2 linked regions of the Azotobacter salinestris genome follow. The protein of the gene in region 2 interacts with the protein of the main gene of each other region in a pairwise test. Links are inferred from orthologs where the notes say so. Each region holds a gene or a part of one and is shown on either strand. Other genes may lie near its edges. The genes, in order: ligA and leuS.

Region 1 (11,268 bases), 2.9 Mb from region 2 along the record:
ATTTTCCCCGGCGCATCCTGGTCTTCACCGCGCTGGCGGTGGCCTATCTGGCCAGCATCCAGTGGGCCAGCTTCTACGTCAGCACCTGCGCCTTCCTGCTGCTGTCGGTCCTCTACCTGCAGGGCGGCCGGCCGCTGGTCGCACTGCTCACCAGCGCCCTGGCGGTGGGTCTGATCTACCTGCTGTTCAGCCTCGCCTTCAGCGTCTACCTGCCCTGAGGAGATCCCCATGAGCGAAACTCTCTCCTACCTGCTGATGGCCTGGACCGATCCCAACCTGCTGCTGCTGACCGCGCTGGGCACCTTCGCCGGCATCTATATCGGCGCCATCCCCGGCCTGTCGGTGACCATGGCGGTGTCGATCCTGGTTTCCTTCACCTTCTCCTGGGAGGTCAACAGTGCCCTGGCGCTGATCGTCGGCATCTTCATCGGCGGGGTGTACGGCGGCTCGCGCAGCGCCATCCTGCTGAACATCCCCGGCGCGCCCTCCTCGGTGGCCACCGCCTTCGACGGCTACCCGCTGGCCAAGGTCGGCGAGGCCGGCCGCGCCATCGGCCTGAGCACGGTGATGTCGGTGATCGGCGGCCTGGCCGGGACCCTGGTGCTGGCCTGCGCCGCACCGGTGATCGGCGAGCTGGCGCTGCAGTTCGCGCCGCGCGACTACTTCCTGATCGCCGCCCTCGGCCTGCTGCTGGTCGGCAGCCTGGCCGAAGGCTCGCTGGCCAAGGGCGTGTTCGCCGCCGCGCTGGGCACGGTGATCGGCCTGGTCGGCATGGACCCGGTAACCGCCCAGGGCCGCTTCACCCTCGGCCAGCTCGAGCTGATGGGCGGCATCCACTACGTGGTGGTGATGATCGGCCTGTTCGGCGTCGCCGAAGCCTTCTACCAGCTGCACAGCCTGGACGTGGCGCCGGTGCGCCAGCAGGTCAGCAGGTCAGCAGGTCAGCAGGTCAGCAGGTCAGCAGGTCAGCAGGTCAGCAGGTCAGCAGGTCAGCAGGTCAGCAGGTCAGCAGGTCAGCAAGATAGTGCCGTCGCTGGCCATGGTGCTGAAGTGCCTGCCGCTGTCGCTGCGCACCGCGGTGATTGGCGTGCTGGTCGGCGCCCTTCCCGGCGTCGGCGGCGACATCGCCGCGCTGATGGCCTACGACCACGCCAAGCGTACGGTGAAGAACCCCAGCCGGCCGTTCGGCCAGGGCGCCTACGAAGGCCTGGTGGCGCCGGAAACCGCCAACAGCGCGGCGGTCGGCGGCGCCTACGTGCCGATGCTGACCCTTGGCATCCCGGGCGATGCGGTGATCGCGGTGATCATTGGCGCGCTGGTGATCCATGGCCTCAACCCCGGCCCGATGCTGATGGTGGAAAGCCCGCACATCTTCTGGTTCACCGTGGGCAACCTGGCGCTGGCCAACCTCTTCCTGCTGGTGTTCGGCCTGATGGGCATCAGGCTGTTCGCCAAGCTGGTCGAGCTGCCCAAGGCCATCCTGATCCCGCTGATCCTGGTGCTCTGCGTGGTCGGCACCTACTCGATCAACAGCAGCATGACCGAGGTGTACTGGATGCTCGGCTTCGGCCTGCTCGGCTACTTCCTCAAGGCCTTCGGCTTCCAGATGGGCCCGGTGATCCTCGGCGTGATCCTCGGCCCGATGATGGACAACGCCTGGCGCCAGGCCATGGCCTCGGTCGGCAACAGCCTGGTCGAGCTGCTCGGCGAGCTCGTCACCAACCCGGTGTCGCTGATCCTGACCCTGGGCATCGCCCTGGTCCTGCTCGGCAAGAGCCCCGCCCGGGGTTGGCTGAAAAGACGTCCCCCCCTGACCCACTGATGCAAGAACAACAACAAGCGGAGTACATCATGCTCAAGAAACTGCTCGTCGGACTGACCTTCGCCGCCGGCACCGCCGGCTTCGCGCTGGCCGCCCATGCCGCCGGCTATCCCGAGCGCCCCATCCAGGCGGTGATCCCCTGGGGCGCCGGCGGCGCCACCGACAACGTGATGCGCAGCCTGTCGCCCTACGCGGAGAAGGAGCTGGGCGGCAAGCTGATCCTCAGCAACCGCCCGGGCGGCACCGCGGTGATCGGCACCACCTATGTCCTCGGCCAGCAGCCCAACGGCTACACCCTGCTGCTCGGCGCGGAGAACCCGCAGCTGTATCCGGTACTCGGCCCTTTCAATTACCCATATCTGCGAGCGGTCCATATGAGCTTGTGACAAGAGGTCGCCCCATGATTCATTGGAGGCACCGAAACGCATAGCCGAGGTGTCCCATGGACCGCTCTGTTTTGGCTGACGCCTCCTGGGTTGAACAGGAACTCGCCGGCTCGACGTTCCGGGACGAACGCCTTGGCCGGCGGCTGCGCAAGCTGCTGCTGCAAATGGCGAATGCCGTGGGAGAACCCATCCCGCTGGCCTGCCAGGACTGGGCGAATACCAAGGCGGCCTACCGCTTCCTTTCCAACACGGCGGTAGACGAGGCGCGGATTCTGGCCGGGCACTTCCAGTCGACGCGTATTCGCGCTGCTGCCGTCGACGGTCCCCTGCTGGTCCTTCAGGATACGACCGAGTTTTCGTACAAGCGGGCGCACCCCGAGCAGATCGGCACGCTTACCACCATCCCCGGCCGGAAAACCGATGGCCGCAGGCCCATGCATACGCTCTGTGGCCTGCTGATGCATTCCAGCCTGGTCGTCACGCCGGAGGGGCTCCCCCTGGGACTGGCCGCAATCCGCTTCTGGACACGCTCGAAGTTCAGGGGAGTGACGGCTCTCAAGCGCCGGATCAATCCGACCCGCGTGCCGATCGAGCACAAGGAGAGCGTCCGCTGGCTGGAAAACCTGCGCGATGCCACCGCGCTGCTCGGCGATCCGGCACGGCTGGTCCATGTCGGGGACCGGGAAAACGATATCTATGAGTTCTTCTGTGCGGCACGCTCTGCCGGTACCCATTTCCTTGTCAGGACCTGTGTCGACCGCCTGGCCGGCAGCGGCAAACAGACGATTGCCGACCAGATGAGCGAGGTTGCCGTCCAGGGACTTCATGACGTCCTGGTCGAAGAGGGCAGGAAAACCACCCGAGCCATCGTCGAGCTGCGTTATCGTCGTATCCACGTGCTACCGCCGATCGGCAAGCAGAAACGTTATTCGGCCATCGACCTGACCGTGATCCAGGCGCGGGAGCGTGGGGAGCCGAGCGGCAGGCCGGCCATCGATTGGCAGCTCATCACCGACTTGCCGGTCACCTCGCCGCAGGAGGCGATCGAGAAGCTTGACTGGTATGCCCTGCGTTGGAAGATCGAGTCGTTCCACAAGATCCTGAAATCCGGCTGCCGTGCGGAGGAAGCCAGGCTCAGGACGGCCGAGCGTCTGGTCAATCTCATAGCCTTGTTCTGCATCATTGCCTGGCGTCTGTTCTGGATGGCCATGCTCAACCGCACCGAGCCTGAGGCCTCTCCCCGCATTGCCTTGACCCGGGACGAAATTGGCCTGCTTGACCGGATGATCGACGCCACCGGCCAGCCTCCTCCATCGAGGACACTTTCCGACTACTTGATTCACATTGCGAGGCTTGGCGGCTATCTCGCCCGTGCCTCGGATCCGCCACCCGGCAATGTCGTTCTCTGGCGAGGCTGGTGCCGTCTCATGGACATCAAGCTGGGAGCACTACTCGTCGCTTCCCGCTATGGGTAATTGAAAGTACTCGGCCTGGCCCAGTACGACTACGGCGCCCTCTACCCGATCAACCTGATCGGCCAGAACGTGGCGGTCATCGCCACCCATGCCGACAGCATGGCCGACCTGCTGGCCGCGGCCAAGGCCGCCCCCGGCACCCTGCGCATGGGCGGCGCCGGTGCCGGCGCCCTGCCGAGCACGGTGCACGCGATGATCAAGGCGGTCGGCGAACTCGACGTGCGCGAGGTGACCTTCGGTGGCGACGGTCCCGGCATCACCGCGCTGATGGGCAAGCACATCGACTTCATGCCGCTCAGCCTGGCTGCCGCCAAGGAGCTGATCCGCACCGGCAAGCTCAAGGCCCTGGCGGTGGTGAACGCCGAGGAAGTGCCGGAGCTGCCGGGCGTCGAGCCGATCAGCAAGGCGCTGCCGGCAATCGCCGAGTACCTGCCGTGGGGACCGTTCTGGGGTGTCTGGGTGCACAAGGATACGCCCGAGGACATCAAGCAGAAGCTGACCGCGGCCTATGCCAAGGCAGTGGCCACGCCCGAGTTCCAGGCCTTCCTCAAGAACTACGGCGCCAAGTCGCTGAATCTCTCCGGCGACGAGGCCACCCGGTATCTGCAGCGCTGGCAGTCGGTCACCGCCTGGTCGATGTACAAGGCCAAGGCGGTGGCGACCTCGCCGGACACGCTGGGCATCGCCAGACCGTAATCCCCTTCGGGCCCGGCACTTCGCCGGGCCTCTCGCCCGGGACTGAGGGCCCTGCTCGGCCCCCGGCCAAGGCTCAGCGCTTCTTCTTCGGCTTACCGGCGGGCTTCTTCTTTTTGCCCTGGGGCAGCGGCAGGGCCTGGGCGAAGGCCTGGCGCACGTTGTTCAGGCGTTTCTCGTGCAGGTCGTGGATGCGCTTGCTGCGCTCGCTGCTGAAGTCGATCAGGTTGTCGTCGGGACTCATGGCTGCGGATGCACCTGGCGGAAGGTCAGATTCAGGCGTGGCGCGCAGGGTTTGCGCGTCTTCGCCACCTGATGCTGCCAATGATGCTGCGTCGCGCCGGCCATGACCAGCACGGAACCGTGTTCGAGCAGCAGCGAATGCTCGATGCGCGTCTGTCCGATCCGGCGCAGGTCGAAGCGCCGGGCTCCGCCCAGGCTGAGCGAGACGATCAGCGGATTGCGCCCCAGCTCGGCCTCGTCGTCGCTGTGCCAGCCCATGGAGTCCCGGCCGTCGCGGTAATGGTTGAGCAGCACGCCGTTCAGCGGCTGGCCGGCGAGTTCCTCCAGGGCGACACGGATCTCCGCCAGAAGCGCTGTCCAGGGCAGCGGCGGGTGGGTCAGCCCGGAGTAGCGATAGGCGGCATCGCCATACCAGGCGACCTGGCGCGGTACCGGATACAGGCGTCCGTAGAGCCGCACCTGCGGCTGCTCCCAGGGGGTTTCCGCGAGCAGGGCGGCCAGCCAGCGGTCGGCGGTGGCACCGTCCACCCAGCCGGGCAGGTAGCGCAGTTCGGCATCGGGCAGGTCCGCGACTGAGGCTTCGAATAGCGGCATGGCGAGAGCGACGGATTGCAGGGCATTCATCCTACACCGGCGAGGACTACGCTTTCCCATAAATGCGCCGGCAGTCGACGTCGATCTACCCAGGGCATTCCGTTACCATAGCCGGCCTTTTTTACAGCGGAGACAGGCATGGTGCAGCAATATCAACCGGGGCAGCGCTGGATCAGCGACAGCGAGGCGGAACTCGGGCTCGGAACCATTCTCACCGCGGATGGCCGACTGCTCACCGTGCTCTATCCGGCCACCGGCGAAACCCGCCAGTACGCCCAGCGCAATGCGCCCCTGACCCGCGTGCGCTTCGCCCCGGGCGACGAGATCACCCACTTCGACGGCTGGAAGATGACCGTCCGCGAGGTCGAGGATCACGACGGCCTGCTCGTCTATCACGGTCTCGACGGGCAGAACCAGGGCTGCAGCCTGCCGGAAACCCAGCTGTCCAACTTCATCCAGTTCCGCCTGGCCAGCGACCGCCTGTTCGCCGGGCAGATCGACCCGCTGTCCTGGTTCGGCCTGCGCTACCACACCCTGGAGCACCGCAGCCGCCTGCTGCAGTCCTCGCTCTGGGGCCTGGCCGGCGCCCGCGCCCAGCCGATCGCCCATCAGTTGCATATCGCCCGCGAAGTCGCCGACCGCATCGCCCCGCGCGTGCTGTTGGCCGACGAGGTGGGCCTGGGCAAGACCATCGAGGCCGGCCTTGTCATCCATCGCCAGCTGCTCTCCGGCCGCGCCGGGCGGGTGCTGATCCTGGTTCCGGAGAACCTCCAGCACCAGTGGCTGGTGGAGATGCGCCGGCGTTTCAACCTGGACGTGGCGCTGTACGACGCCGAACGCTTCGCCGAGAGCGATGCCAGCAATCCCTTCGAGGACACCCAGCTGGCGCTGGTCTCCCTGGAGTGGCTGACCGCCGCCGAGCACGCCCAGGACGCCGCCTTCGCCGCCGGCTGGGATCTGCTGGTGGTGGACGAGGCCCACCACCTGGTCTGGCACCCCGAGCAGCCGAGCGCCGAATACGCGCTGGTCGAGCAGCTCGCCCAGGTCATCCCCGGCGTGCTGCTGCTCACCGCCACCCCCGAGCAGCTCGGCCAGGAGAGCCACTTCGCCCGCCTGCGCCTGCTCGACCCCGACCGCTTCCACGACCTCGAGGCCTTCCGCGCCGAGAGCGCCAACTACCGCCCGGTCGCCGAGGCGGTGCAGGAGCTGCTCGACGAAGGCCGTCTCTCCGAGCGGGCCCACGAGGTCATCCATGGCTTCCTCGGCGCCGAGGGCGAGGCGCTGCTCGCCGCGGTCAGCGACGGTGACATCCAGGCCAGCGCACGCCTGACCCGCGAGCTGCTCGACCGCCACGGCACCGGCCGGGTGCTGTTCCGCAACACCCGCGCCGCGGTGCAGGGCTTTCCCGAGCGCCAGTTGCACCCCTACCCGCTGCCGAGCCCGGCCGAGTACCTGGAGCTGCCGGTCGGCGAACACGCCGATCTGTATCCGGAGGTGAGCTACCAGGCCCAGCAGGAAGACGGCGTCGACGAGAACCGCTGGTGGCGCCTCGACCCGCGCGTCGAATGGCTGATCGACACCCTGAAGATGCTGAAGAAGGTCAAGGTGCTGGTGATCTGCGCCCACGCCGAGACCGCCCTCGACCTGGAGGACGCCCTGCGGGTGCGCTCCGGCATCCCGGCCACGGTGTTCCACGAGGGCATGAGCATCCTCGAGCGCGACCGCGCGGCAGCCTACTTCGCCGACGAGGAGTTCGGCGCCCAGGTGCTGATCTGCTCGGAAATCGGCAGCGAGGGCCGCAACTTCCAGTTCGCCCACCATCTGGTGATGTTCGACCTGCCGGCCCACCCGGACCTGCTCGAGCAGCGCATCGGCCGCCTTGATCGCATCGGCCAGAAGCACAGCATCCAGCTGCACGTGCCCTACCTGGAGAACAGCGCCCAGGAGCGGCTGTTCCAGTGGTACCACCAGGCGCTGAACGCCTTCCTCGCCACCTGCCCCACCGGCAACGCCCTGCACCACCAGTTCGGCCCGTGCCTGCTGCCGCTACTGGAGGACGGCGAAGACGATGCGTGGCAGGACCTGCTGGATGCGGCTTGCGCCGAACGCGAACGTCTGGAAAGCGAGCTGCATGCCGGCCGCGACCGCCTGCTGGAACTCAACTCCCGCGGCGGCGGCGAGGGCGATGCACTGGTCGAGGCCATCGAGGAACAGGACGACCAGTACGCCCTGCCGATCTACATGGAAGAGCTGTTCAACGCCTTCGGCATCGACAGCGAGGACCATTCGGAGAACGCGCTGATCCTGCGCCCCAGCGAGAAGATGCTCGACGCCAGCTTCCCGCTGGGCAGCGACGAGGCGGTGACCGTCAGCTACGACCGCAACCAGGCGCTGGCCCGCGAGGACATGCAGTTCCTCACCTGGGAACACCCCATGGTGCAAGGCGGCATGGACCTGGTGCTGTCCGGCTCGATGGGCAACACCGCGGTGGCGCTGATCAAGAACAAGGCGCTCAAGCCTGGCACCGTGCTGCTCGAACTGCTCTACGTCAGCGAGGTGGTGGCGCCGCGCGCCCTGCAGCTCGGCCGCTTCCTGCCGCCGCTGGCACTGCGCTGCCTGCTCGATCCCAACGGCAACGACCTGGCGCCGAAGGTCGCCTTCGATACCCTCAACGACCAGCTGGAAAGCGTGCCGCGCGGCAGCGCCAACAAGTTCGTGCAGGCCCAGCGCGACGTGCTGGCCAGGCAGATCAACGCCGCCGAGTCCAAGGTCGCGCCGCGCCATGCCGAGCGCGTCGCCGAGGCGCGGCAGCGGCTCACGGCCAGCCTCGACGAGGAGCTGGCGCGTCTGACCGCGCTCCGGGCGGTCAACCCGAGCGTGCGCGACAGCGAACTGGAAGCCCTGCGCCGGCAGCGCGAGGAGGGTCTGGCCATGCTCGACAAGGCGGCCCTGCGCCTGGAGGCGATCCGCGTGATGGTGGCCGGCTGAGGCCGTGCCCACCACCTGCATGGTCATGCTGGATGGCCACCCCGTGGAGAGCGCTGTGCGGTTTTCCACCCATTCAGCTTGCGTAGGGCGGTGAAACCCGCCCTACGTCTTCACGAGAAAGCGCTCATCCCTCCAGTTGCCGCAACAGGACGAGGAAAGCCTCCTCGTCGAGCACCTTGACCCCCAGCTCGCCGGCCTTGGCCAGTTTCGAGCCGGCGCCGGGACCGGCGACCACACAGGTGGTCTTCGCCGAAACCGAGCCGGCCACCTTGGCGCCGAGACTTTCCAGCCTCGCCTTGCCCTGCTCGCGGCTCATGGACTCCAGGGTGCCGGTCAGCACCCAGGTCTGTCCGGCCAGGGGCAGGCCCTCGCCGCAGCGGCGCTCGCTCTCCCAGTGCATGCCGAATTCGCGCAGCTGCGCCTCGATGGCGCGGGCGCGCTCGACGTTGGCGGGGACGGCGAAGAACTCGCGCAGCGCCTGCCGGGCCCTCTCCGTCACCCCCCTGGTCGTGCTCAGGGTCAGCCAGTCCTGACTGAGGGCGATCACCGCCTCCAGGCTGCCCGCCGCCTCGGCGAGTTTCTTCGCGCCGGTGGCGGCGATTCCCGCAATGCCCAGCTTGTCGAGCAGTTCGCCCAGGCTGGCGCAGGCGGCGAACTCCGCATGCAACTCACCCTCCTCCTGCAGCTCGATGCCACGCGCCAGCAGTTGCTCGATCACCGTGCGGTTGTGCTCGTCCTCGAAGAAGCTGTGGATCTCGTGGGCGACCTCCAGGCCGACGTCCGGCAGCCAGGTGAGCACCTCGGGCAGGGCCTTTTCGATGCGCGAAAGCGATCCGAGGGTGCGGGCCAGCAGCTTGGCGGTCTCCTCGCCGACGTCGGGAATACCCAGCGCATAGATGAAGCGCGCCAGGCTCGGTCTGCGGCTGGCGGCGATGGCCTCCAGCAGGTTGTTGCTGGAAACCTCGGCGAAGCCGTCCAGCACCACCAGTTGCTCGAAGGTCAGGGTGTAGAGATCGGCCGGCGACTTCACCAACCCGGTGTCCACCAGTTGCTCGGCGATCCGCTCGCCGAGACCGTCGATGTCCATGGCACGTCGCGAGACGAAGTGGACGATCGCCTGCTTGAGCTGGGCCTGGCAGGCCAGGCGGCCGACGCAGCGGTAGATCGCCCCCTCGCAGAGCGAGGCCTTGCCCTTGCCGCGCCGCACCAGTTGGGTGCGCTCCACCGCCGAGCCGCACACCGGGCAGTGCTGCGGCACCTCGACCGGGCGGGCATCGGCCGGGCGGCGCTCGCTCACCACCTGCATGATCTGCGGAATCACGTCGCCGGCACGGCGGACGATCACCGTATCGCCGATCATCACGCCGAGACGCGCCACCTCGTCCATGTTGTGCAGGGTGGCGTTGGACACCGTGACGCCGGCCACCTGCACCGGCCTCAGACGCGCCACCGGGGTGATGGCGCCGGTACGGCCGACCTGGAACTCGACGCCAAGCAGTTCGGTGAGTTCTTCCTGGGCCGGGAACTTGTAGGCGATGGCCCAATGCGGGGTACGAGCCCGGAAGCCCAGCTCGCGCTGCCAGTCCAGGCGATTGACCTTGAACACCACGCCGTCGATGTCGTAGGCCAGGCTCTGGCGGCGCTCGCCGATGGCGCGGTAGTAGTCCAGGCAACCCTGCACGCTTTCCGCCGGCATCAGCTCGCGACTGACCGGCAGGCCCCATCTCCTCAGGGTTTCGAGGACCGCGACATGGGTTTCCGGCAGGCCGGCCCCCTCGAAGCGGCCGATCCCGTAGCTGCAGAACTCCAGCGGCCGGCTGGCGGTGATCTTCGGGTCGAGCTGGCGCAAGCTGCCGGCGGCGGCGTTGCGCGGGTTGGCGAAGGTCTTGCCGCCGGTCTCGATGGCGCGGGCGTTGAGCGCCTCGAAGCCGGCGCGCGGCATGTAGATCTCGCCGCGCACCTCCAGCACGGCCGGCCAGCCCTGGCCGTGCAGCCTGAGCGGAATGTTGCGCACGGTGCGCACGTTGGCGGTGATGTCCTCGCCGGTGCTGCCGTCGCCGCGGGTGGCACCGCGCACCAGCTGACCGTTCTCGTAGAGCAGGCTCACGGCCAGGCCGTCCAGCTTGGGTTCGCAGCTGTACTCCACCACCTCGATGCCGCGGTCCAGGCCCTTGCGCACGCTGCGGTCGAAGTCGAGCAGATCCGCGTCGGCGAAGGCGTTGCCCAGGCTGAGCATGGGCAGCTCATGGCGCACCTGGCCGAAGGCCGCCAGCGCTTCGCCACCAACGCGCTGGGTCGGCGACTCCGGCGTGACCAGTTCGGGATGCTCCGCCTCGAGGGCCCTGAGCTCGTTGAACAGGCGGTCGTACTCGGCATCCGGCACGCTCGGCGCATCGAGCACGTAATAGCGGTAGTTGTGTTCGTCGATCTCGCTGCGCAGCCGGGCGATGCGTTCGGCGGCGGTCTGGGCGTCGGTCATGGCGATGGTTTCCGGAAAACGAAAAGAGCAGCCGTAGCTGCTCGAAGGGGTGCGCCGAGGCGTCGCCGAGGGCGGCCGGGGACCTTCACCGCCAGGGCGGAAGGTCCCCGGAATCGGCGAACGTCAGGAATCAGCGCTTGTGGGTCAGCTGGCGGCGCTCGAAATCGACGATCCGCTGGCGATAGTGCTCGATGGTCTGGGCGGTCATCACGCTGCGCTGGTCGTCCTTCAGCTCGCCGTTCAACTCCTGGGCCAGCTTGCGGGCGGCGGCCACCATGAGCTCGAAGGCCTGCTTCGGATGGCGCGGACCGGGCAGGACCAGGAAGAAGCTGACCGCCCGGGTGGAGAAGTGGTCGATGTCGTCCAGGTCGAAGGTGCCGGGCTTGAGCGCGTTGGCCATGGAGAACAACACTTCGCCGTTGCCGGCCAGGCTCTCGTGGCGATGGAAGATGTCCTTGTCGCCGAAGCGCAAGCCGCTCTCGAGGATGCTCTGCAGCAGCGCAGGCCCCTTGAACCCCGCCTCATCCCGCGACACCACGATGATGACCAGATACTCCTCGGCCGGTGGCGCTTCCCGTGGCTCGCTGC
Region 2 (11,462 bases):
GCTGCGGACGGCGCATCCGCTTCGAGGCGCCGTCCGCCCACCGCTTCGAGCTGTTCGCCGACAAGGAGCAGACCGGCAAGTGGGGCGTGTCCGAGGTCAACCCGGAAGCCTGGCCGCGTGGCCTGCAGGGCATGAAGGCGACCCGCTTCGACCACTGCCTGCTGTACGGCGTCGAGCTGCCGGAGACCCTGCGCCTGTTCACCGAGGTGCTCGGCTTCAGCCTCGCCGAGCAGGTGCTCGACGACGCGGGCAAGCGCGTCGCCCAGTTCCTCACCGTCGGCATGAAGGCCCACGACGTGGCCTTCATCCAGCACCCGGAGAAGGGCCGCTTTCACCACGCCTCGTTCTTCCTCGAGAGCTGGGAGGACGTGCTGCGCGCCGCCGACCTGATCAGCATGAGCGGCACCTCGCTGGACATCGGTCCGACCCGCCACGGCCTGACCCACGGCAAGACCATTTACTTCTTCGATCCGTCGGGCAACCGCAACGAGGTGTTCTGCGGCGGCGACTACCACTACCCGGACCATCCGCCGGTGACCTGGACCGCCGACCAGCTGGGCAAGGCGATCTTCTACCACGACCGCCAGCTCAACGAACGCTTCCTCACCGCCCTGACCTGAGCGTCCGCCTTACAGGATTATCCACATGAAAGAGATCAAGCACTTCATCAACGGCCAGTACGTCGGCTCGGCGGGCGGCAAGCTGTTCGACAACGTCAACCCGGCCAACGGCCAGGTGATCGCCAAGGTCCACGAAGCCGGCGAGGCCGAGGTGGACGCCGCGGTCAAGGCCGCCCGCGCCGCCCTGAAGGGCCCCTGGGGCCGGATGAGCGTGCAGGAGCGCTGCGAGATCCTGCACCGCGTCGCCGACGGCATCACCGCGCGCTTCGACGAGTTCCTCGAAGCCGAGTGCCAGGACACCGGCAAGCCGAAGTCGCTGGCCAGCCACATCGACATTCCGCGCGGCGCAGCCAACTTCAAGGTGTTCGCCGACCTGGTGAAGAACGTGCCCAACGAGGCCTTCGAGATGGCCACCCCGGACGGCAGCGGCGCGCTCAACTACGGCGTGCGCCGGCCCAAGGGCGTGATCGGCGTGATCAGCCCGTGGAACCTGCCGCTGCTCTTGATGACCTGGAAGGTCGGCCCGGCGCTGGCCTGCGGCAACACCGTGGTGGTCAAGCCGTCCGAGGAAACCCCGAGCACCACCGCGCTGCTCGGCGAGGTGATGAACGCCGCGGGCGTGCCGGCCGGCGTATACAACGTGGTGCACGGCTTCGGCGGCGACTCGGCCGGCGCCTTCCTCACCGCCCACCCGGACGTCGACGCCTTCACCTTCACCGGCGAGACCGGCACCGGCGAGATCATCATGCGCGCCGCGGCCAAGGGCGTACGCCAGGTATCCCTGGAGCTGGGCGGCAAGAACGCCGGCATCGTCTTCGCCGATGCCGATCTGGACAAGGCCATCGAGGGCACCCTGCGCTCGGCCTTCGCCAACTGTGGCCAGGTCTGCCTGGGCACCGAGCGCGTCTACGTGCAGCGGCCGATCTTCGACGCGTTCGTCGCCCGCCTGAAGGCCGGCGCCGAGGCGCTGGTGATCGGCGAGCCGAACGATCCGAAGGCCAACTTCGGTCCGCTGGTCAGCCACAAGCACCGCGAGAAGGTCCTCAGCTACTACCAGAAGGCTGCCGACGAGGGCGCCACCATCGTCACCGGCGGCGGCGTGCCGGACATGCCTCAGCATCTGGCCGGCGGCGCCTGGGTGCAGCCGACCATCTGGACCGGCCTGTCGGACGATTCGTCGGTGGTCACCGAGGAAATCTTCGGGCCCTGCTGCCACATCCGCCCGTTCGACACCGAGGAGGAGGCCATCGAGCTGGCCAACAGCCTGCCCTACGGCCTGGCCTCGGCGATCTGGACCGAGAACGCCTCGCGCGCCCACCGCGTCGCCGGGCAGATCGAAGCCGGCATCGTCTGGGTCAACAGCTGGTTCCTGCGCGACCTGCGCACCGCCTTCGGCGGCGCCAAGCAGTCGGGCATCGGCCGCGAGGGCGGGGTGCACTCGCTGGAGTTCTACACCGAGCTGAAGAACGTCTGCGTGAAGCTGTGAGACAGACACCCGTCAAGGAAAGCGGCGCGAATAGCGCCGCCCGAGGAGAGCCAAGATGACTTTCGATCCGAACAAGAAGCTGTACATCTCCGACGTGACCCTGCGCGACGGCAGCCACGCCGTGCGCCACCAGTACTCGATCAAGAACGTGCAGGACATCGCCCGCGCGCTGGACAAGGCCAGGGTCGACTCCATCGAGGTGGCCCACGGCGACGGCCTGCAGGGTTCGAGCTTCAACTACGGCTTCGGCGCCCACAGTGATATCGAGTGGATCGAGGCGGTCTCCGCGGTGGTGAGCCACGCGAAGATCGCCACCCTGCTGCTGCCCGGCATCGGCACGGTGCACCATCTCAAGGAGGCCTACGAGGCTGGCGCCCGGGTGGTGCGCGTAGCCACCCACTGCACCGAGGCCGACGTGTCGAAGCAGCACATCGCCTATGCGCGCGAGCTGGGCATGGACACCGTGGGCTTCCTGATGATGAGCCACATGACCACGCCGCAGAACCTGGCGGTCGAGGCGAAGAAGATGGAAAGCTACGGCGCCACCTGCATCTACGTGGTCGACTCCGGCGGGGCGCTGAGCATGCAGGACGTGCGCGACCGTTTCCGCGCGGTCAAGGACCTGCTCGACCCGGCCACCCAGACCGGCATCCATGCCCACCACAACCTGTCGCTCGGCGTGGCCAACTCCATCGTCGCGGTGGAGGAGGGTTGCGATCGCATCGACGCCAGCCTGGCCGGCATGGGCGCCGGCGCCGGCAATGCGCCCCTGGAGGTGTTCATCGCCGCGGCCGAGCGCCTGGGCTGGAACCACGGCACCGACCTCTACACCCTGATGGACGCCGCCGACGAGATCGTCCGCCCGCTGCAGGATCGCCCGGTGCGGGTCGACCGCGAGACCCTGGCCCTGGGCTATGCCGGGGTCTATTCGAGCTTCCTGCGCCACGCCGAGGTGGCGGCGAGCAAATACGGCCTGAGCACCGTGGACATCCTGGTCGAGCTGGGCAAGCGGCGGATGGTCGGTGGCCAGGAGGACATGATCGTCGACGTGGCGCTGGATCTGCTGCGTCAGCGAGGAGGCGCTGCCCGCCAGGCTTCCGCATAAGAAGCCAACCGGTCCGCCCGGCTCGGCCGTGGCGGTTTTCGAGCCCGGGAGCGGTTCCGCTTCCGGGTCTTTTTTGCCAAGACAGGAAGCGAATGCGATGAAACCTTCTCTGCGCCGGGCCGACAGCATCAACCTGGCCCTGGCCATGCACGCCCTGCGGGCGGCGCTCGATCAGGCCGCGGCGCTGTCGGTGCGGGTCAGCATCGCCGTGGTCGACGCGGCCGGCCAGCCGATCCACACCGCGCACATGGACGGCGCGCCGCTGCACTGCCGGGACATCGCCCTGAACAAGGCGCTGACCGCCGTCGGCTTCGGGGTGTCGACGCGGGTCTGGGAAGAGCGTCTGGCCGGGATGTCCGACGCCGTCCGCCAGGGGCTGCCGCTGCAGCCACGCATGGCGCTGTTCGGCGGCGGCGAGCCTTTCCTGTTCGAGGGCAGGCCGGTAGGTGCCATCGGCATCTCGGGCGCTTCCGAACAGCAGGACGAACAATGCGCCCAGGCGGCGGTGCGTGCCGTGCTGGCCCTGCTGGATGCGCCTTCGGCATAGCACGCCACTTCGCTTTTCTTCGGTTGCTTCCGGCGGCAGCGGAACAGCGGTTGGGCGACCAGGGATCTGGCCTTGTTCGGCCGGGAACGGGATTTCTTGCCCAGCGGATTGCCTCCTGTGAGGCCTGCCTCGTGCAGGCGCGTGAAGCATGCTCGGTGGGGGGGGGCGAGGGCGTGCGGCCTCCAGTCCGGTGTTCCGTGGGCCGGAAGTCCGTATGCCTCGGTCGCGGCGGCGTTTTGAAACGCAGCAGGGGCGGGCGGCTGCTTTTTTCCTGCGCACGCAAAAACGGCGAGGGGGTTGGCCTCGCCGTTCCTGCTTCCTTACGTCCCTGTGCTCGTCGTCCTGACGAAGTAGCCGCATCCTGCGACTGTCCCTCTGGCCGCCATCCGTGGTCGGCCTGCGTCGATCCTTCGACGTCTTGGTGGGATTCAATCTACGCCTGTGGCCGTTCCGAACCAATGGGGAGAGTGCCCGATCTGCTGTAGGCAATGGCTTACGGCGTGGAAGTCCCCTGTCATACTGCGCGGCCTTTTTCATCGCCAGTAGGGGGCCATGAGCTGCGGAGGGCCCCGGATATGGTTTCAGCGTGAGTGGTGTTCATTGATGGTAGGCAGGAAGAAACTGCTGGAAGCAAAGGTGGTGCATGTTCCCGACGGGGATACCTTGAGGGCGAACTGTGGCGACGGCCTGACCGTGGTGGTGCGACTGTGCAGCATCGATACCCCGGAGCAGGCTCAGCCCTATGGTGCGGAGGCGAGAGCGGCGCTGGCGGCGATGGTGCTCAACAAGAGCGTCAGGATCGAGCAGACGGCCCGGGATCGCTATGGCCGCATTGTCGGCAGGGTCTTTCGCGGGCGTACGTTCGTCAATGAGGAGATGGTCAGGCATGGCCATGCCTGGGTTTACCATGACTATTCCAGGGAGCCGGAGTTTGCCCGGCTGGAAGAGCGGGCACGCAAGGCCAGGCAGGGGCTGTGGGCCTTGCCGAAGGCGAAGCGGGTGCCACCGTGGGAATGGCGCAAGCTCGGGAAAGGGAAGGCTCGGCCAGTTGAAAAGGGCTGGAAGATATGGCCATGGCTGCTGGCGACGCTGGTGGCGGGTGCGCTGGCAGGTGGCGCTTACCTGTGGATGACGGGGCGTCTGGATATTTCCCGGTGGGTCCCGGATGCCATCTTTCAGTTCTTGAGTGCCGGACAGGCCCATCTCCCGGCAGCGCTGTCACTTTGTTGACGTACGGCCGACCGAAAGCACGGCACGCGGGGACGCTGAACGCTCACGGCGAGACGCCTGGGCATCGAGGCGCACGGCGGGAAGAGCTGCAAAACGTACGGCTCGCGGCGCGTACCTGCGGCGGGTGCCGGAGAGATTTCCGCCGTGGCGGCGAACGAGAGGGAAACGGGGAGGAGAGGGGACGCGGGCCTTTCAGGCGGCCAGAAAGACAAAAGCCTCCCGGTCGTCGGACCGGAAGGCTTCGCGGCGGTAGCTGCCCTTGCCTTTCTTCGGCTGTTCCTGGCGGCAGCGGAACAAGGGCTGTGCGACCAGGGATTTGGCCTTGTTCGGCCGGGAAGGGGATTTCTTGGCCATGAGCGTCCTCCTGTAGGCCTGCCCCGTGCAGGCGCGCGCATCATGCGTGGCTGGTCAAAAGATGTCCAGGGGGTGCGGTTGCGAGGTCGGAACATCGACCAGGCACTTGGACAGTCCCGCAAGCCGCTCTGCAGGGGCGTTCATGCGTCCCCCGGCCCAAGGCGCAAGGCTCTCCAGACTTCGGAGGCCAGCCAGGCCATTGCCTGCCGCTGGGCAGCATGACTGGAATTTGCCGGATGGACGAGCTATATGCTGATATCCCCGCCAAAACAAAAACAAGGATGAAGTAGAAATGGAATTTTCCAACCAACAAAAGCTGATCATCACCCTGCTCACCGACATCCACGCTCATCTCGGGATCGACGACAGCGTCGATCCGGTCTTCGTGCAGCGGATGGTCCAGGGTGGTCACGGCTGGGCGCTTGGCTGGGCCTACCCCGGTTTGTTCGAAGACGGCATCGAGCCCCCGGAGACCGTCACCTTCGTCGCCGAGGTGCTGACCATGTGGGAGGCCATCGAGGAGGCCTATGCCGGGTTCGATCAGGCCCGGAAGGACCGGCTGGCCGAGCTGGCCCCGGCTTTCGGGCGTGACCCCCGGTTTCTCGGGTTCGATGGCAGCCATGAGGCCGATCTGCGGGAGATTGTCCATATCCTCGTGGACGACCTGAACCGCTGGCCGATCTTCAAGGGACGCAACACCGACTCGCACAGGATCCTGGCCGACGGCTATCGGCGGATGCTGGCGGTGTACGAGCGCATCTCGAACAACACCAGCCACGCGTCCAGGCTGTCGGTAGAGGCGTTGGCGAAAATATTGAACGCCAGAATCATCCCGAAGAGCAGCATGGAGCTGGACGCCAATGTGCTGCGTTGGGCCTGACCCTTCGGCCATGTGATACGGCTCTCGGACAAGGCCCCGATATCTCGGGGCCTTGTCGCTTTCGGCTCCTCCATTCCTCGGCTTCCGGCGTACTCGGGAAAGCCCCCGGCCTGTGGGCTGTCACGCGACTCAGAGTTCCGGCGGCAGCTGCAGGCGCTGGCCGGCGATGGCCAGGGTCAGCCGGCCGAGGCCATTCCACGGCTCGCCCTCGGCCTGGCCCTTGATCTGCGCGTCGATCAGCTGGGCGTCGAGCAGCAGCTGGTTCCAGCGTGCTGCCGGGTGGCGCTGCAGGGCCTTGGTCAGCAGCGGGCGGCGTTTTTCCCAGACCGGCGGGCGCATTTGCGCGAAGGCCTTCTCCAGCGGCACGCCTTGGGCATACTGCTGGGCGAGGTTGGCCAGCAGGCGCAATTCGCGGGCCAGCGCCCAGAGGATCACCGGCGTCTCCACGCCTTCGCCGCGCAGCCCCTCGAGCATGCGCAGGGCGTGGGCGGCCTGGCCGGCGAGGGTGGCGTCGAGCAGGCCGAAGACGTCGAAGCGGGCGCTGTCGGCCACCGCCGCCTGCACGGTGTCGGCGGTGACCTGGTTGTCCTCGGCGAGCAGCTTGAGTTTCTCGATCTCCTGGGCGGCGGCCAGCAGGTTGCCTTCCACGCGGGCGGCGATCAGCTCCACAGCCTCCTGGCTGGCGGCCAGCCCGGCCTGGGCCAGACGCTGGCGGATCCACTGCGGCAGTTGTTGGGCATCGACCGGCCAGACCTGTACGAACTGCACCTGCGGGCTGTCGAGCAGCGCCTTGGCCCACTTGCTCTTCTGGGTGGCGGCGTCGAGCCTGGGCAGGTCGATCAGCAGCAGGTTGTCCTCGGCGGGACGGGCCAGGTATTCGAGGATCGCCGCGGCGCCCTTGTCGCCGGGCTTGCCGTTGGCGATGCGCAGCTCCAGCAGGCGTTTCTCGGCGAACAGCGACAGGCTGGCGCCGGCCTCGTAGAGCTGACTCCAGTCGAAGTTGGCATCGGCATTGAACACCTGGCGCTCGCTGAAGCCCTGGGCGCGGGCAGCGCCGCGGATGGCGTCGCAGGCCTCCTGGCAGAGCAGCGGCTCGTCGCCGCTGACCACGTAGATCGGCGCCAGGGTGTCCTTGAGCTGCCTGGGCAGTTGTGCGGAAGGAAGCTTCATGGCGGAAGGGGCGGGGCCGGGGCCCCGCCCGGCGGCCTCAGGGCATGAGGGAGGGCGGCAGTTCGAGCGGCGACTGCTGCGGCGCCTCCTGCTGCTGCTCCTGGGCGCGGCGCTCCGCCTCCGCGGCCTGGGCCTCGGCGCGGGCGCGCTCCTTGGCGGCTTCCTCCATCTGGGAGATGCGCTCCGGGGTGAGCTGCTGCAGGCGCAGCATCAGCTGCTGGACCATCTCGCGGCGCATTTCCTCGCGCAGCTGCTGGGCTTCCTGGGTCGAGGCGGTGATGTTGTTCTGGTCGTGGACGTAGACCTTCTGCACCTCCAGCTCGTTGCTGCCGAGCAGCTGCTTGCGGGCGTCGAGCAGTTCGTATTCGAGGGTGCTGGTCAGCTCGTATTCGACGCTGCGCGCCGAGCTGGTGTAGCTGGCGGTGCGGCGCTCCTCTTTCTCGCGGGCCAGCACCAGCTCGTAGGGTGCGCCGGCATACACCTTGACGCCGCTGGCTTCGAGCTGGCGGCGCAGCATCCGCTGGGTTTCGCCGTAGGCGTTGCGGGCGCTCACGTTGAGCTCGCTGATGGCGAGGCGTCCGGTCTCGCCGGTGCCGCGCAACTGGAAGCCGCAGGCGCCGAGCAGGCTGGTCAGGGCGATGAGCGCGAGGCTACGTTTGATCATCTGGTTTCCCCTTGCAATGACCCCGGCGGCATCTTGCCGCCGGGACGGCGCATCAATTGGCGACGATATTGACCAGCTTGCCCGGCACCACGATGACCTTGCGGATGGTCAGGCCCTCGGTGAAGCGCAGCACGTTCTCGTTGGCGCGGGCGGCGGCCTCGATCTCCTCGCGGGAGGCGCCGGCCGGCACCTGGATTTCCCCGCGCAGCTTGCCGTTGACCTGCACCACCAGGGTCAGGGTGTCCTGCACCAGGGCCGATTCGTCCACCACCGGCCAGGCGGCGTCGATGATCAGGCCGTCCTTGCCGAGGGCCTCCCAGAGCGCATGGCAGATATGCGGGGTGATCGGCGCCAGCAGCAGGGCCACGGTTTCCAGGCCTTCCTGGAGCAGGGCGCGGTCCTGTTCGCTTTCGGCCTTCGCCTTCTCCAGCACGTTCATCAGGGTCATCACCTGGGCGATGGCGGTGTTGAACTTGTGGTGCTGGCCGATATCGGTGCTGGCCTGCTTGATCGCCGCGTGGATGGCGCGACGGATGTCCTTCTGCGCGTCGGAGAGCTGGGCCTTGTCCAGCACGCCCGGCAGGCCGGCGGCGGCATGGGACTGAGCCAGACGCCAGACGCGGCGCAGGAAGCGGCTGGCGCCCTCGACGCCGGCGTCGGACCACTCCAGGGATAGCTCCGGCGGGGCGGCGAACATCATGAACAGGCGGCAGGTGTCGGCGCCGTAGGCGTCGATCATCGCCTGCGGGTCGACGCCGTTGTTCTTCGACTTGGACATCTTCTCGGTACCGCCGATTTCCACCGGCAGGCCGTCGGACTTGAGCTTGGCGCCGATCACCTTGGCCCTGGCGTCGCGCTCGACCTCCACGTCGGCCGGATTGAACCAGTCCTTGCCGCCGTTCTCCAGGGTGCGGTAGTAGGTCTCGGCGACCACCATGCCCTGGGTCAGGAGGTTCCTGAACGGCTCGTTGGAGGACACCAGGCCCTCGTCGCGCATCAGCTTGTGGAAGAAGCGCGCGTAGAGCAGGTGCAGGATGGCGTGCTCGATGCCGCCGATGTACTGGTCCACCGGCAGCCAGTGGTTGGCCGCCTGCGGGTCGACCATGCCCTGGTCATAGGTGGGCGAGGCGTAGCGGGCGTAGTACCAGGACGACTCGACGAAGGTGTCCATGGTGTCGGTTTCGCGCTTGGCAGGCGCACCGCATTTCGGACAGCTGCATTCGTAGAATTCCGGCATCCTGGCCAGCGGGCTGCCGGTGCCGTCCGGCACCACGTCCTCGGGCAGCACCACCGGCAACTGGTCTTCCGGCACCGGCACGTCGCCGCAGCTGTCGCAGTGGATGATCGGGATCGGGCAGCCCCAGTAGCGCTGGCGGCTGATGCCCCAGTCGCGCAGGCGGAACTGGGTCTTGCGCGCGCCGTGGGCGGCGCTTTCCAGGTCGGCGACGATGGCGTCGAAGGCCTCGGTGAAGCTCTTGCCGTCGTACTTGCCGCTATTGACGGTGGTCAGGCCTTCCTTGTCGGCATACCAGGCCTGCCATTCGGCGGTGCTGAAATCCTTGCCTTCGGCAGCGTAGGCCTGCCTGATCGGCAGGCCGTACTTGTTGGCGAATTCGAAGTCGCGCTCGTCGTGTGCCGGCACGGCCATCACCGCGCCCTCGCCGTAGCCCCACAGCACGTAGTTGGCGACGAACACCGGCAGTTTGTCGCCGGTCAGCGGGTGGACGACGAACTGGCCGGTGGCCAGGCCCTTCTTCTCCATGGTGGCCATGTCGGCCTCGGCCACCGAGCCGGCCTTGCACTCGGCGATGAAGGCCGCAAGCGCAGGGCTGTTCTCGGCGGCGCGCTGGGCCAGCGGGTGCTCGGCGGCGACAGCGACGTAGGTGGCGCCCATCAGGGTGTCCGGGCGGGTCGAGTAGACCTTGAGCTGGCCGGCTTCGCCGATGCTGGCGACGTCATAGTCGAAGACGATGTCGGCACCGAAGCTCTTGCCGATCCAGTTGCGCTGCATGGTCTTGACCTGCTCGGGCCAGCCGGTCAGCTCGTCGAGGCTTTGCAGCAGCTCTTCCGCATAGGCGGTGATGCGGAAGTAGTACATGGGGATCTCGCGCTTCTCGACCAGCGCGCCGGAGCGCCAGCCGCGGCCGTCGATGACCTGCTCGTTGGCCAGCACGGTCTGGTCCACCGGGTCCCAGTTGACGGTGCCGTTCTTGCGGTAGATGACGCCCTTCTCGAACAGCCTGGTGAACAGCCACTGCTCCCAGCGGTAGTAGTCCGGCTTGCAGGTGGTGACTTCCCGCGACCAGTCGATGCCCAGGCCCAGGCTTTTCAGCTGGGACTTCATGTAGGCGATGTTCTCGTAGGTCCACCTGGCCGGCGCCACCTGGTTCTTCATGGCGGCGTTCTCCGCCGGCATGCCGAAGGCGTCCCAGCCCATCGGCTGCAGCACGTTCCGGCCCTGCATGCGCTGGTAGCGGGCGATCACGTCGCCGATGGTGTAGTTGCGCACGTGCCCCATATGCAGCTTGCCGCTGGGGTAGGGGAACATCGACAGGCAGTAGAAGGTGTCCTTGCCGGGCTGCTCGCGCACTTCAAAGGACTTCTGGGCGTCCCAGATGGACTGCGCGGCGGCTTCGATCTCGCGGGGCTGATACTGTTCGTGCATGGTCTGCTGGCGCTGGAAAAGAGGGCGTGGAAAACCCCGTAGCATACATGAGCGGGCTTGGCCATGGGAAACGCCTGCCCGGTGCGTCACGGCCGCCGCTGGCCCTCTGCCGCCGTTTGTCGCGGCGGCAAACCGCGGCGGAGGCGGGCGCTAAGCTCAGGGGAGGATGCCGTTTCTCCCGAGGTCGAGGTGTGGGATGGACGAAGTGGGCGCGCGTGGCGGACTGTACCGGCGACTGATCGAGCGGATCGCCTGCGCCCTTGCCGGAGCCGAGGCCGCCCGCTGGCGCGGCGGGGCCGAGCCGGCCGTGCTGGAGCTGCACGATCTGTCGCCCGCCGAGCGGGCGCTGATCCGCGCCTGGTTGCGCCAGGACGTGCAGTGGCTGCGCGGCTGGCAGGCGGCGGCCGAGGAGCTGGCGCTGATCGAGCGCCAGGAGCACGCCGCTCGCAGCCTTCTGGCGAAGGGGCGTCCTGCCGCCCCGCCGCGGCTTCGCCCGCTGCGCCATGCCCATCTGCTCTGCGCCCTGTGCGGCCGGGCCGTGCGCTGGCGCCGCGCCGGCCCCGTCGCGGCCTGTCCGGTCTGCGCCTCGCGGCTGTTCAGGCTCGCTCGGCAGCGCCGCTCGGGCTAGGCTTTGCGCCTCGCCCGGAGGTGCCGATGCCGTTCCGCTATCTGCTCAAACAACTCCTGCTGCCGCCGTCCGGCCTGCTGCTCCTGCTGGGACTCGGCTGGTGGCTGCGCCGC

Evidence for each region.
Region 1: the proteins of leuS (region 2) and ligA interact in binary tests that used the Escherichia coli proteins (3 or more experiments, as listed by UniProt). The link is inferred for Azotobacter salinestris from one-to-one orthologs.

Annotation. Positions count from the first base shown.
Region 1 is NZ_CP045302.1:714,701-725,968, forward strand. The notes cover bases 8,004-11,020. They hold ligA (NAD-dependent DNA ligase LigA), read right to left. Parts: upstream 10,681-11,020; coding sequence 8,326-10,680; downstream 8,004-8,325. Other genes in these bases: rapA (RNA polymerase-associated protein RapA), read left to right, coding at 8,004-8,201; zipA (cell division protein ZipA), read right to left, coding at 10,811-11,020. Also shown: GCU53_RS03265 (tripartite tricarboxylate transporter TctB family protein), read left to right, coding at 1-218; GCU53_RS26465 (tripartite tricarboxylate transporter permease), read left to right, coding at 1,025-1,822; GCU53_RS03275 (type 2 periplasmic-binding domain-containing protein), read left to right, coding at 1,852-2,208; GCU53_RS03280 (IS4 family transposase), read left to right, coding at 2,265-3,683; GCU53_RS03285 (tripartite tricarboxylate transporter substrate-binding protein), read left to right, coding at 3,684-4,379; GCU53_RS25395 (hypothetical protein), read right to left, coding at 4,453-4,620; GCU53_RS03290 (alpha-ketoglutarate-dependent dioxygenase AlkB family protein), read right to left, coding at 4,617-5,213; more of rapA, read left to right, coding at 5,352-8,003; more of zipA, read right to left, coding at 11,021-11,268. UniProt on the Escherichia coli protein: DNA ligase that catalyzes the formation of phosphodiester linkages between 5'-phosphoryl and 3'-hydroxyl groups in double-stranded DNA using NAD as a coenzyme and as the energy source for the reaction.
Region 2 is NZ_CP045302.1:3,659,214-3,670,675, forward strand. Bases 7,909-11,119 are described here. They hold leuS (leucine--tRNA ligase), read right to left. Parts: upstream 10,722-11,119; coding sequence 8,109-10,721; downstream 7,909-8,108. Other genes in these bases: GCU53_RS17170 (LPS-assembly lipoprotein LptE), read right to left, coding at 7,909-8,056; GCU53_RS17180 (hypothetical protein), read left to right, coding at 10,918-11,119. Outside these bases: GCU53_RS17125 (catechol 2,3-dioxygenase), read left to right, coding at 1-620; GCU53_RS17130 (2-hydroxymuconic semialdehyde dehydrogenase), read left to right, coding at 646-2,106; dmpG (4-hydroxy-2-oxovalerate aldolase), read left to right, coding at 2,162-3,211; GCU53_RS17140 (GlcG/HbpS family heme-binding protein), read left to right, coding at 3,309-3,758; GCU53_RS17150 (thermonuclease family protein), read left to right, coding at 4,362-4,988; alternative ribosome rescue factor ArfA, read right to left, coding at 5,181-5,342; GCU53_RS17160 (YfbU family protein), read left to right, coding at 5,635-6,222; holA (DNA polymerase III subunit delta), read right to left, coding at 6,352-7,392; more of GCU53_RS17170, read right to left, coding at 7,430-7,908; more of GCU53_RS17180, read left to right, coding at 11,120-11,349; GCU53_RS17185 (YdcF family protein), read left to right, coding at 11,376-11,462.